2 regions of the Streptomyces sp. a15 genome follow, and region 2 is predicted to be linked to the other one. Evidence: riboswitches for the same ligand, from Rfam matches in the RefSeq annotation. Region 2 holds a riboswitch; the other holds the start of a gene.

Region 1 (5,332 bases), on a different contig from region 2:
GTCCTGCGTGCCGCCTCGTCCCGCAGGTTCGACAGCCGCGACTCGGTGGCCTCCGCCTTCTCCTTCGCGCCGTTGTACTTCTCGGTGGCGACCTCCGCCTCCTGGTACAGCTTGTCCACCTTCGCCTTGACCTGCGCCGGCGTGAGCTGAGGCTCGGCGTGTCCGGTCCCGTCGAAGCCGGTCGCGGTCGCCGCGCCCGCGAGGGCGATCGTCGCCGCCGTCCGGGCCTTGGTGCCGCTGACCGAGCGTTGCCGGGGCTTGCGGTGCGCTGCCACGTGGACTGCACGTCCTTTCGTACGACTCGTACGACCGCCCTGTCCGTACGAACGCCAAGCGGAGCGGACGTACGGCCACCCGGGGGCGGTCACGCGTCCGGCGACGACCCGCACAGGGGGAGCGGACCGCCGCCGGACCTTCTCGGCGGTGGTGGCCGACTGCCGCCCCTGGTCCGGGCGGCGGTGGGGAGCCGGTCACCTGAGGGAGGACGCTAAACCTGACCGTGACGGCGGGGTAACGCGATGTGCGGAAGTTCTCCGAGCTGACCACCGGGTGACCGTATGTGACCGTGATCCGCGGTCGGCCCCGTCGACTTCACGCAGAGCGATGACCGATGTGCCGAATCCGGACCAGCGAGGGCGGTCGGGTGCTATGGGCCGCATATATGCAAGATCTGCCGCGGCGAGGCGAGGTGAGGCGAGGCGAGGTGGGTGAGGCGAGGCAGGGGTCGGGGTCGGGGTCGGGAGAGGCGGTTGGGACGGGGCGGTGTCGGAGGGCGCCCGGGGGTCTGATTAGGCTCCGGCCTCATGGACGTACTCATCCATCTCTTCGTCGGCCTGCACATCATCGGCATCGCCTCGCTGCTCGGCGGCTTCCTCACCCAGATGAAGGCGATGGGCCAGGGCACCGCCCGCTTCGTCCCGGCGATGCTGCACGGCGCGCTGACGATGCTGGTCACGGGCGTCATCCTGGTCGGCCTCAACCAGGCCGACGACCAGTCCGTCAACAACATCAAGATCGGCGTGAAGCTGGCCCTGCTGATCGTGATCCTGGGGCTCGTCTACGTCCAGCGGGACGAGGAGACGGTGGACAAGCGGCTGTTCGGGCTGGTCGGCGCGCTGACCACGGCGAACATCTTCATCGCGGTGCTGTGGACCTGAGGGACCCGTCGCCGGCCCGGGCCGAGGTCACCGCGCCCACGGCGACGGTCTGAGTAGTTCCGCTCATGACAACCCGCGCTCCGAGCGGGGAAACTCTGCCCATGCCCTTCAGGCGATCAGCAGCCATGGCCGCAGCCGCTTCCCTCACGGCGATCACCATGACCGCGTGCGGCAGCCAAAAGGGCGGGGCAGCCGATGAGGCCGGCTCCGCGCAGTCGGGCAGCCCGACGCCTTCCTACCCGCCCCCGCCGAAGTGCGCGCAGCCGACCGAGACACCCACGGCGCTGCCTTCCTCACCCGTTCCGAGCACGTCGAGCACGTCGAGCACGTCGAGCCCGGACGGAGGCCGACCGGACGGGCCCGTCGACGCGCCCCCCAACTACGCCGACAACCACGCCTACCGCATGCGGGCGTCCCTGAGCGCGGAGCAGCAGGCCAGTGGGCAGGCGTCGGCCGAGCTCATCCTCACGGAGCTGGCGAAGGTCCGGGAGGAAGGCGGCTCCGGGGAGTTCGGCCGCTTCAGTGACCAGCGCGTGGCGGCGGCACTGCGGCGTGTCGGCTGCGGCGAGGAGCATGGCGTCTTCGTCGGGAACGGGTACTACGCCGTCTACACGGGCGTCGTGTGCGTGTCCGGGCGGGTGACGAAGGACGAGCTGACCAGCGAGGTGCACGGCGTCTACGCCGAGCCCCAGCCGGGAGCGGGGCCCTGTGTCGAGAACCAGGGAGGTCACTGACCAGGGCCCGCGCCCGCGTCCGGGCGGCGTCCTGTCAGGCCGGCCGCACCACGCTGTGGATCGACGACTCGCCGTCGTAGAAAATGGACTCCTCGCGGACGTACGCGCCCGGCTTCGGGGCGTGGATCATCATGCCGTTGCCGATGTAGAGGCCGACGTGGCTGATGTCGTCGTAGAAGAAGACCAGGTCACCGGGCTGGGCGGCGGAGACGGAGACCGTGGTGCCGGCCTTGACCTGGTCGTAGGTGACGCGCGGGATGTCGACGCCGGCGGCCTTCCAGGCGGCCTGGGTGAGGCCGGAGCAGTCGTAGGACTCGGGGCCGGTGGCGCCCCAGACGTACGGCTTGCCGATCTGGGCGCGGACGAAGGCGAGCGCCTTCTCGGCCTTGGTGGCGTACGAGGCGTCCGTGGCGGTGGACGAGTCGGTGGAGGAGGAAGAGCTCGACGAGCCGCTGCTCGCCTCCTGTTGAGCCGCCGCCTCCTCCCGGGCCTTCTGCTCCGCCGCCTGCTGCCGCGCCAGCTCGGCCGCCTTGGCCGCGGCCTCCTGCTGCTTCTTCCGCTCGATCGCCGCGAGCCGGGCCTTCTCCTCGGCGGTCAGCTGCGACAGCAGCGCGCGGGCGTCGGCGAGCTTAGTCTGCACCGTGGCCTTGGCGGTCTTGAGCTCGCCCTGTGACTTGGTGAGCGTCTGAAGGCTCTCGGTGGCCTCCTGGCGCTTCTTCATCGTCGCGGACTGCTCGGTGACGTAGTCGTCGACCGCGCCCTTCTGGCGGTTGGTCAGCCGGCCCATCAGCTGGGTCTGGTCGAAGTAGTCCTGCGGGGAGTCCGCGAGCAGGAAGGTCGCCGTGTCGGGGGCGGAGGCGCCGGTCCGGTACTGGGCGGCGGCGAAGGAACCGAGTTCCTCCCGCGCCTCGTTGAGGCTCTGGGTGCGCTGGGCGACGTCGTCGAGGAGGGTGTCCACGCGCTTGCGCTGCTTCGCGGTCTTCTCCTGGGCCGCGTTGTACTTGTCGGTCGCCGACTCCGCCTGCCGGTACAGGTCGTCGACCTTCTTCTCGACCTCTTCGAGGCTCGGTTTGTCGTCGGCCGACGGGGCGGCGTTGGCCGTCTGGGACAGCAGTGCCACGGAGGTGAGGGCGGCCGTGGCGAGGGCGGGGGTCCATATGCCTGCTACGCGCGTGCCCGAAGGGCGCGACTTGCGGTGCGACGCCAAGGGAGGCGACTCCTTCCACGTTCCGCCTACCGAGTTAGCTGTCGGGTTCGGGCGGGTGGTTAGGAAGGTTTGCCCTACGGCCTTTCCCTGGAAGGGAGTTCGGGCCGATTCACCCCAAGGTCGGTGGGTCCCCGGCTCCGGGCGCGCGGCGGCGCGTCGGACTCGGCGGAGGCCGTGCGGCCCGGCGACGTTCGCCGGTGGGTGTCGTACGGCCTGTCTGGCACGGTAGCCAACTGGTGTGGCCCCTGTGAAGGTTGATGTTCGATATGCCCGATACATTTTCGTGACCTTGGGTCAGGGCATGGCTCGCCGTGGTCGATCCGGAGGGATCTGCCACGACTTGTGCGTATTTTCTCCGGAGTGATGACGTCCGCCCGCTTCGGGGCGCTAGCTTCCACCCAGCCGCGGTCCGGTGCCGTGGCTGGGGAAGAGGGGCACGGCCATGACGAAACGCAGGACACTCGTCGCCACGGGACTCGCGACAGGAGTCGCACTCGCCGCCACCGCGGGCGTCGCGCCCGCCAGTGCGGGCCAGGGAGGCCAGGCGGGCGGCAAACCGGTCGTCCGGGTGATCGCGACCGGCCTCGACAACCCGCGCCAGCTCTCCTACGACCACGGCCGGCTGTACGTCGCCGAGGCCGGCCGGGGCGGCAAGAAGTGCATCGGGGAGGGACCCGAGGGCGAGACGTGCGTCGGCCTCACCTCCGCGCTCACCAAGGTCTACTGGGACGGGGGCGCGTGGAAGCACCACAGGGTGGTGAAGGGGCTGCCCTCGGGCGCCGCCCCGGACGGCGGCTTCGCGACCGGCCTCGACGGTGTCTCCGCCCTGCACGGCAAGGTCTGGGGCGTCGAGACGTACGCCCCGCCGGAGGCCGGAGTCCCGACGGCCCCGCCCTGGAACACCCTCGGCAAGCTGCTGCACCTCGAGCACGGCAAGGCGAGGATCGCCGCGGACATCTCGGCCGTCGAGTTCCGGCACAACCCGCACAAGGCGTCGCTGGAGTCCAACCCGTACGCCGTCCTCGCCCTCCCCGACGGCCGCAAGATCGTCGCGGACGCGGCCGGAAACGACCTGGTCGTCGTCTCGCCCGGCGGCAGGGTCCGCCCCTTCACGGTCTTCCCGGACCACGACGGCAACGAGTCCGTCCCCACCTCCCTCGCCCTCGGCCCCGACGGCACGCTCTACGTCGGCGAGCTGAACGGCGAGGCCGCCAAGCCCACCGCGCGGGTGTGGAAGGTCGACCCCCGGACCGGCAGGATCCTCGGTTGGAAGTCCGGCTTCGGCTCCATCGGCGGCCTGGCCTTCAACGACAAGGGCGACCTGTACGTCAGCCAGCTCTTCGCCGGCCGGGTGACGAAGGTCTCGCACGGCAAACGTACGAGCGTGAAGGTGCCGTTCCCGGCGGGCGTGGCCGTCGACCCGTACGACGGCAAGGTCTATGTCTCGGCCTGGTCGATCGCGGACCGCGACGGCACGATGCTGGAGGGCAGGAAGACACCGGGCGGCCAGCTCTGGAAGATCCTCGGCTTCTGAGCCCTTCCGGAGTCCTTCCGAGAACCCTTCGTACGGGGCGAAGTTCTTGGGGTGGCGGCGGGCTGTCAGTGGGGCGTCCTAGACTCGGAGAGCGATGAGCAGCCTCTTTGATGACAGCTTCCTGGCGAACCTCCAGGGCCCCCGGGCCCACGAGGAAGAACCCCCGCCGCCCGACGACGATCACGCACCGGAGCCCGTTCCGGACGATCTGTTCGGCGGGAAGTTCGACGTGCCGCCGGACCGGGACGCGTACTACCGCGACGGCGCCCCGCGCCCGGCGGTGGACCCGGCCGCGCTCCTGGACGGGCTGAACGAGAACCAGCGCGCCGCGGTCGTGCACCACGGCACCCCGCTGCTCATCGTGGCCGGCGCCGGCTCCGGCAAGACCCGCGTGCTCACCCACCGCATCGCCCACCTGCTCGGCGAGCGGAACGTGCATCCGGGCCAGATCCTCGCGATCACCTTCACCAACAAGGCCGCGGGCGAGATGAAGGAGCGCGTCGAGCACCTCGTCGGACCGCGCGCGAACGCGATGTGGGTGATGACCTTCCACAGCGCGTGCGTGCGCATCCTGCGGCGCGAGAGCAAGAAGCTCGGCTTCACCTCGTCCTTCTCGATCTACGACGCCGCCGACTCCAAGCGCCTGATGGCCCTGGTCTGCCGCGACCTGGACCTCGACCCCAAGCGCTTCCCGCCGAAG
Region 2 (5,332 bases):
CCACGCCTCGCTCATCGACGGCTGCCGACTGGCCCGCGGGAGCACGCAGGTCGTCGCGCACGCCGACCCGGACGCCGTACGCAAGGCGCTCCTGACCCACGAAGGACCCGCCGTCGTCGTCTCCGACACGGTCTTCTCCGTCGACGGCGACGCGGCCCCGCTGGCCGGGCTCGCCGAAGCGTGCCGGGAACGCGGCGCGGGGCTGGTGGTCGACGACGCCCACGGCCTCGGCGTCCTCGGCGACGGCGGCCGCGGCGCCCCGCAGGCGGCGGGCCTCGCGGGCGCCGACGACGTCGTCGTGACGGTCACGCTGTCCAAGTCGCTCGGCAGTCAGGGCGGTGCCGTCCTCGGCCCCGCCCGGGTGATCGACCACCTGGTCAACGCGGCCCGGACGTTCATCTTCGACACCGGCCTCGCCCCCGCGGCGGCGGGTGCGGCCCTGGCGGCCGTGCGCCTGCTGCGCCGCGAGCCGGAGCGGGCGGCGCGGGCCCGCGCGGTCGCCGCCGAGCTGCACGCACGCCTGAGCGCCGCGGGTCTGGAGGCGGTACGTCCGGACGCCGCGGTCGTCTCCGTGCGCGCACCGTCCCCGGAGGGGGCCGTGCGCTGGGCGGCCGACTGTCGTGCGCAGGGGCTGGCCGTGGGCTGCTTCCGTCCTCCTTCCGTGCCCGACGGCATCTCCCGGCTGAGGCTCACCGCCCGCGCGGACCTCTTGGACGGGCAGATCGAACGCGCTGTACGGGTGATCGGCGAGACGCGACCATGAGTCGGCGTGCCACGGCCGTGCGTCGCCAGATGACTGAACGGGTCAGATGTGGTGCACCGCGGCCGTGAAACCCGCCCAGCTCTCGGGGGAGAAGAGCAGCGCGGGTCCGGCCGGGTTCTTCGAGTCGCGCACGGCGAGCAGTCCCGCCGAGTGCCCGGCCACGAGCCGGGCAGTCTCGACGCAGTTGTTCGCTCCCGTGCTGTAACTGCTGCGCAGCCACCGCAGGCCGGGCAGATCAGTACCGGAAAGTACGTGCCGAGGCAGGGCAGACATGGTGCCTCCTTACGCGCCGTCACCTATAGCGGCGATGTAGTCCAACGAGTCCTCGGGCGAAAGGGCGTGGAACTGAAGGGCGTTGAAGGCCTCGGTGTAGGCCTGGAGGTCTTCTTTCCGCTCGAGATAGAGGCTACTCGTCAAGTGGTCGAGAACAACCACATCCAGATCAGATGTGCGCGAAAATGAGAAAATAACGAAAGGGCCGGTGACGCCGATGTGCGCGCCGGCCGCGAACGGCAGTACCTGCAACCGCACTTGGGGCAGCCGCGCCGCTTCCACCAGCCGTGCCAGCTGCCGCGCCATGATGTCGGGGCCGCCCACTTCCCGCCGCAGCACGGCCTCGTCCAGGACGGCACTCAGCGCCAGCGGCGGATGCGAACGCAGCACGTCCTGCCGGGCCAGGCGCACCTCGACCAGGGCGTCCAGCTTTTCCTCGTCCAGCCCGTCCACCGCCGCCTTCGTCACCGCCCGGGCGTACTCGGGGGTCTGCAGGAGCCCGGGCACCACCGAGATCTCCAGGGTGCGCATCGCGCTCGCCTGCGACTCCAGGCTGATGAAGTCCCGGTAGGTCGGCGGCAGCACCCCGCGGTACGCGTGCCACCAGTGGTGGCGGCCGCCGCCCTCGTCGGATCCCGCCAACATCAGGAGTAACTCCCGTAGTTGGGAGTCGTGCACCCCGTAGGCGTCGAGGAGTAACCGAACATCGGCCGGTTTCACACCGCTCGCGCCGGTCTCGATCCGGCTCACCTTGGACTGGTGCCACCCCACGAGCCGGGCCGCCTCACCACTCGTGAGCTCCGCACCGGTGCGCAGCGCACGCAGTTCGGCGCCCAGCTTCCGGCGGCGCACCGCGGGACCGTGCTGCATGGGGCTACTCCTTACTCCAACCGAGGCACCCAAATACGCTCTGCCGTGGCAGAGTTCACCGCTACGAGCGACAGATATATGCATATCTTGGTGGATCGCCACCCCTGACCGCCTCGGTGATGGCACTCTGGCGACGAAGCACCAGTCCGGGACCGTACTCGAACCTCCGCCTTCGCGTCGGACTGCGGTCCCGCGGGAAAGGGACGACGTCGTCATGGCAGACCACCTGGAATCATCCGTCACTCTGCCGAGCGATCCCGCTTCGGTCTCCGCGGCCCGCTCCTACGTGCTCACCACCCTGGCTGAGTGGGGTCTGCCCGCAGAGACGGAAGTGGCCGACACCATCCGCCTCATCGTCTCCGAACTCGCCACCAACGCCGTACAGCACACCTTCGGGCAGTCACCCACCTTCACGGTGGACATCGTGCTCGACCGTGACGAACACCTGCGCATCGGTGTCACGGACAGCCACCCGCGCTTCCCGAAACGGCTGCCGGCCGCCGTCCAGCAGGACAACGGCCGCGGCATGGTGATCATCCGCTGGCTGACCGCCGAGTGCGGCGGCAAGCTGAGAGTCCGGCCCACCCGCGAGGGCGGCAAGACCGTCTCGATCGAAGTGCCGTGGACCGTACCGGCCGAACCGGTACCGGCGGCCGGCCAGCAGGAGCCGTAACCCTCACACCGGCGGGCGGTACCCGGGATGCGGGCGCTGCCGGCGCCAGGGGGTCATCGGCGTCGCGCCGGCAGTTCTCGGTGCGGCACTCCTCCTCGCACCGGTGTGGGCGGCCTGACGGCCGTCCGGTGCGTGTCCGCCCGTACGGCCCGGCTCACCAGACGCGGCAGCAGCCACCACAGGCACAGACACACGAACAGGGTCGCCCCGCCCGCGGCCAGCCCGCCGGCCCGGCCGGTCGTCACGTCCACCACGAGCAGCACCGACCCGGTGAACGCGAGCACCAGCACCCCCATGCCGAGGGTGGCGAGCCGCGAGGAGACCTGGACTATGCGGGGCTTGGCGCCCTTCTGGAAGAGCGAGCGGTGCAGGGCGGCGGGCGCGGTGAACAGTGCCGCCGCGAGGACCGCCAGCAGGAGCGTGATGACGTACGTGGTGCGCTGGACCGTGTCGAGCGACGGGAAGCGCGGCGTGAAGGCCAGCGTCAGGAGGAAGGCGAAGAGGATCTGCACCCCGGTCTGCGTGACGCGCAGTTCCTGGAGCAGTTCGCCGAAGTTGCGGTCGGCGCGCTCCAGCGGGGTCTCGTTGCGTGCCGTGCAGGGACTGTGGTCGGCCATGGACGGACGAGTAACCATCTCAGCCCGTGTCACGCGTCCTGAGAGTCCCGGAGCGCCCTTGGCGCCCCTGAGGAGCCCTTGAGAGCCCCGGAGGGGGCGACGGCGGGTCAGGTCGCCGCCGCCCCCCGAGGGTGGGTCACTTGACCCGGCCGTACCAGACGCTCTTCGTCCAGATCTTCTGCAGTCGCACGACGTCCCCGGTCTTCGGGGCGTGCCAGATCTTCCCCTTCCCGGCATAGATGCCGACGTGGTACACGTTCGACCCCGAGTGGAAGAACACCAGGTCTCCGGCCTTGCGGCTCCCGGAGGAGATGTGGCGCGTCTTGTTGTACTGCTGGGCCGCCGTGCGGGGGAGCTTCTTGCCCGCCTTCTTGAACGAGTACAGCGTGAGCCCGGAGCAGTCGAAGCGACGTGGTCCGGTGGCACCGTACTTGTACGGGGAACCCTTCTTGGACGCGGCGATCTGAAGTGCCTTCGTCGCCGGCGTGGCGGCCGCGGCATCGGACGCGACACCCGGGACCACGACGGAGCCGCCCATCGCGGCGATGGTGAGGGCCGAGGCCGTACCGGCTCGGACCATGAGCGACGGGACACGATTGAGCGCAGTCATGCGCAACCCTTCGTCAGCCGCCTGTGAAGGATGACCTGTCGGATTCGGGCTGGCGAAGTTGCCCGGCCGCTGCTGCGGCTTCACCCCAAGGGCAGCTCGGCGCGGTCATGGCGTGACCGTTCCGGCGACCCGTCGTGCTTGGGTCCTCCACTCCTGCCGATCCACTTCTGTCGACCTGTCATCCGGGCAGCGGCAGGACTCGGCGTCCGCCCGGATCGCCCCGCCGCTGCGGCGGGGTCTTGTCGTCAGACAGGGATCTTGGCTCACGGATGTCCGAAAATCCCAACGGAACCGATGGTTTGTGTTGTTACTCACCACTCACCCGTTCGGGTGGACACCCCAGTGTTCGAAGGGGTGTCCAGGGATCCGCGGACGCCCGGACCAGCACCGGAACGACTCATTCCGCCCTGAGGTCATGCGTGTTGCGCAACCGTGACGGGCCCGTAAATGGACGTGCGACTACTCCAAAAGGCGGTACGCCATTTGGTCCGTTTCGGCGCCGGTCCGGACGCTCCGTCAGGAGGACGGAAGGCCCGGACCGGCTGTGGGTGCGTCAACTGTCGGAGAGCGGCGGCAGTGTGACGCGAGCTGCGCGGCGCTCCCCGTCCAGCACCCGCAGCGCACGCGCAAGCGTGTCGGCGTGCACCTCGGTCTCGCCCCGACGGTGCATCAGCGCCAGCGCGTCCCGCAGCTCGGCCGCCTTGGTGACCAGTGCCTGCGCGGCCCGCAGCCCGCGGTACGTGTCGCCGTGGCGGGCGGGGTTGATCCGGCCGAGCAGGTCGACCACGTCGAGGTAACGGTCGATCAGTTCGCCCTCGGCGCGTGTCAGGGCGGGCAGGGGCGGCAGTTCGGGTGGGAGCACCGGCCGCTCACCTCCCGGTGGGCGGGGCGATCGTCGCCTTACGGCTCGGGATGATCCGGTCCGCGAGGCCGTACTCCAGCGCTCCCGGCGCGTCCAGGATCTTCTCGCGCTCGATGTCGGCGTTCACCTGCTCCGGGCTGCGGCGGGTGTGCTTGACGAGCAGTTCCTCCAGGCGGGAGCGCACGCGGAGCAACTCGTCGGCCTGGATGGCCAGATCGCTCGCCTGCCCCTGCACCGGCTCGTACACGGCGGGCTGGTGGATCACCACGCGCGCACCCGGCAGCAGGTTCCGCTTGCCCGGCGTGCCCGCCGCCAGCAGCACCGCGGCGGACGAACCGGCCTGCCCCAGACACGTCGTCTCCACGTCACAACGGACGTACTGCATCGTGTCGTAGATCGCGGACATCGCGCTGAACGAGCCCCGGGCGAGTTGATGTACAGCGAGATGTCCCGGTCCGGGTCCTGGTACTCCAGGTACATGAACTGAGCCATCACGTCGTTCGCCGAGGTGTCGTCGATCTGCGTCCCGAGGAAGACGATCCGCTCCTCCAGGAGCTTCGAGTACGGATCCATCGACTTGTGCCCGTAGCTGGTGCGCTCGGTGAATTCGGGCAGCACGTAGCGGGCGGATGGTCGGGTCATGGGTACCCCTCCTTCGGCGTCT

The links. Region 2 has a riboswitch for cyclic di-AMP ahead of AC5P09_RS37785 (C40 family peptidase). Riboswitches for the same ligand answer to the same signal wherever they lie in the genome.
Region 1: it holds a riboswitch for cyclic di-AMP, as region 2 does, so the genes downstream of both, AC5P09_RS02600 (C40 family peptidase) here and AC5P09_RS37785 (C40 family peptidase) in region 2, are expected to answer to the same signal.

Annotation. Positions count from the first base shown of each region.
Region 1 covers NZ_JBWLKM010000001.1:561,927-567,258, reverse strand. Annotated here, with positions in the region: gene AC5P09_RS02615 (C40 family peptidase) at 1-275, opposite strand, end outside; gene AC5P09_RS02610 (hypothetical protein) at 804-1,157, shown strand; gene AC5P09_RS02605 (hypothetical protein) at 1,283-1,891, shown strand; gene AC5P09_RS02600 (C40 family peptidase) at 1,926-3,098, opposite strand; cyclic di-AMP (ydaO/yuaA leader) riboswitch at 3,107-3,276, opposite strand; gene AC5P09_RS02595 (ScyD/ScyE family protein) at 3,541-4,632, shown strand; gene pcrA (DNA helicase PcrA) at 4,727-5,332, shown strand, end outside.
Region 2 covers NZ_JBWLKM010000060.1:3,870-9,201, forward strand. Annotated here, with positions in the region: gene AC5P09_RS37760 (8-amino-7-oxononanoate synthase) at 1-763, shown strand, start outside; gene AC5P09_RS37765 (DUF397 domain-containing protein) at 806-1,036, opposite strand; gene AC5P09_RS37770 (helix-turn-helix domain-containing protein) at 1,046-1,906, opposite strand; gene AC5P09_RS37775 (ATP-binding protein) at 2,121-2,579, shown strand; gene AC5P09_RS37780 (DUF6328 family protein) at 2,633-3,196, opposite strand; gene AC5P09_RS37785 (C40 family peptidase) at 3,333-3,806, opposite strand; cyclic di-AMP (ydaO/yuaA leader) riboswitch at 3,810-3,989, opposite strand; gene AC5P09_RS37790 (hypothetical protein) at 4,360-4,668, opposite strand; partial or broken gene AC5P09_RS37795 (ATP-dependent Clp protease proteolytic subunit) at 4,676-5,310, opposite strand.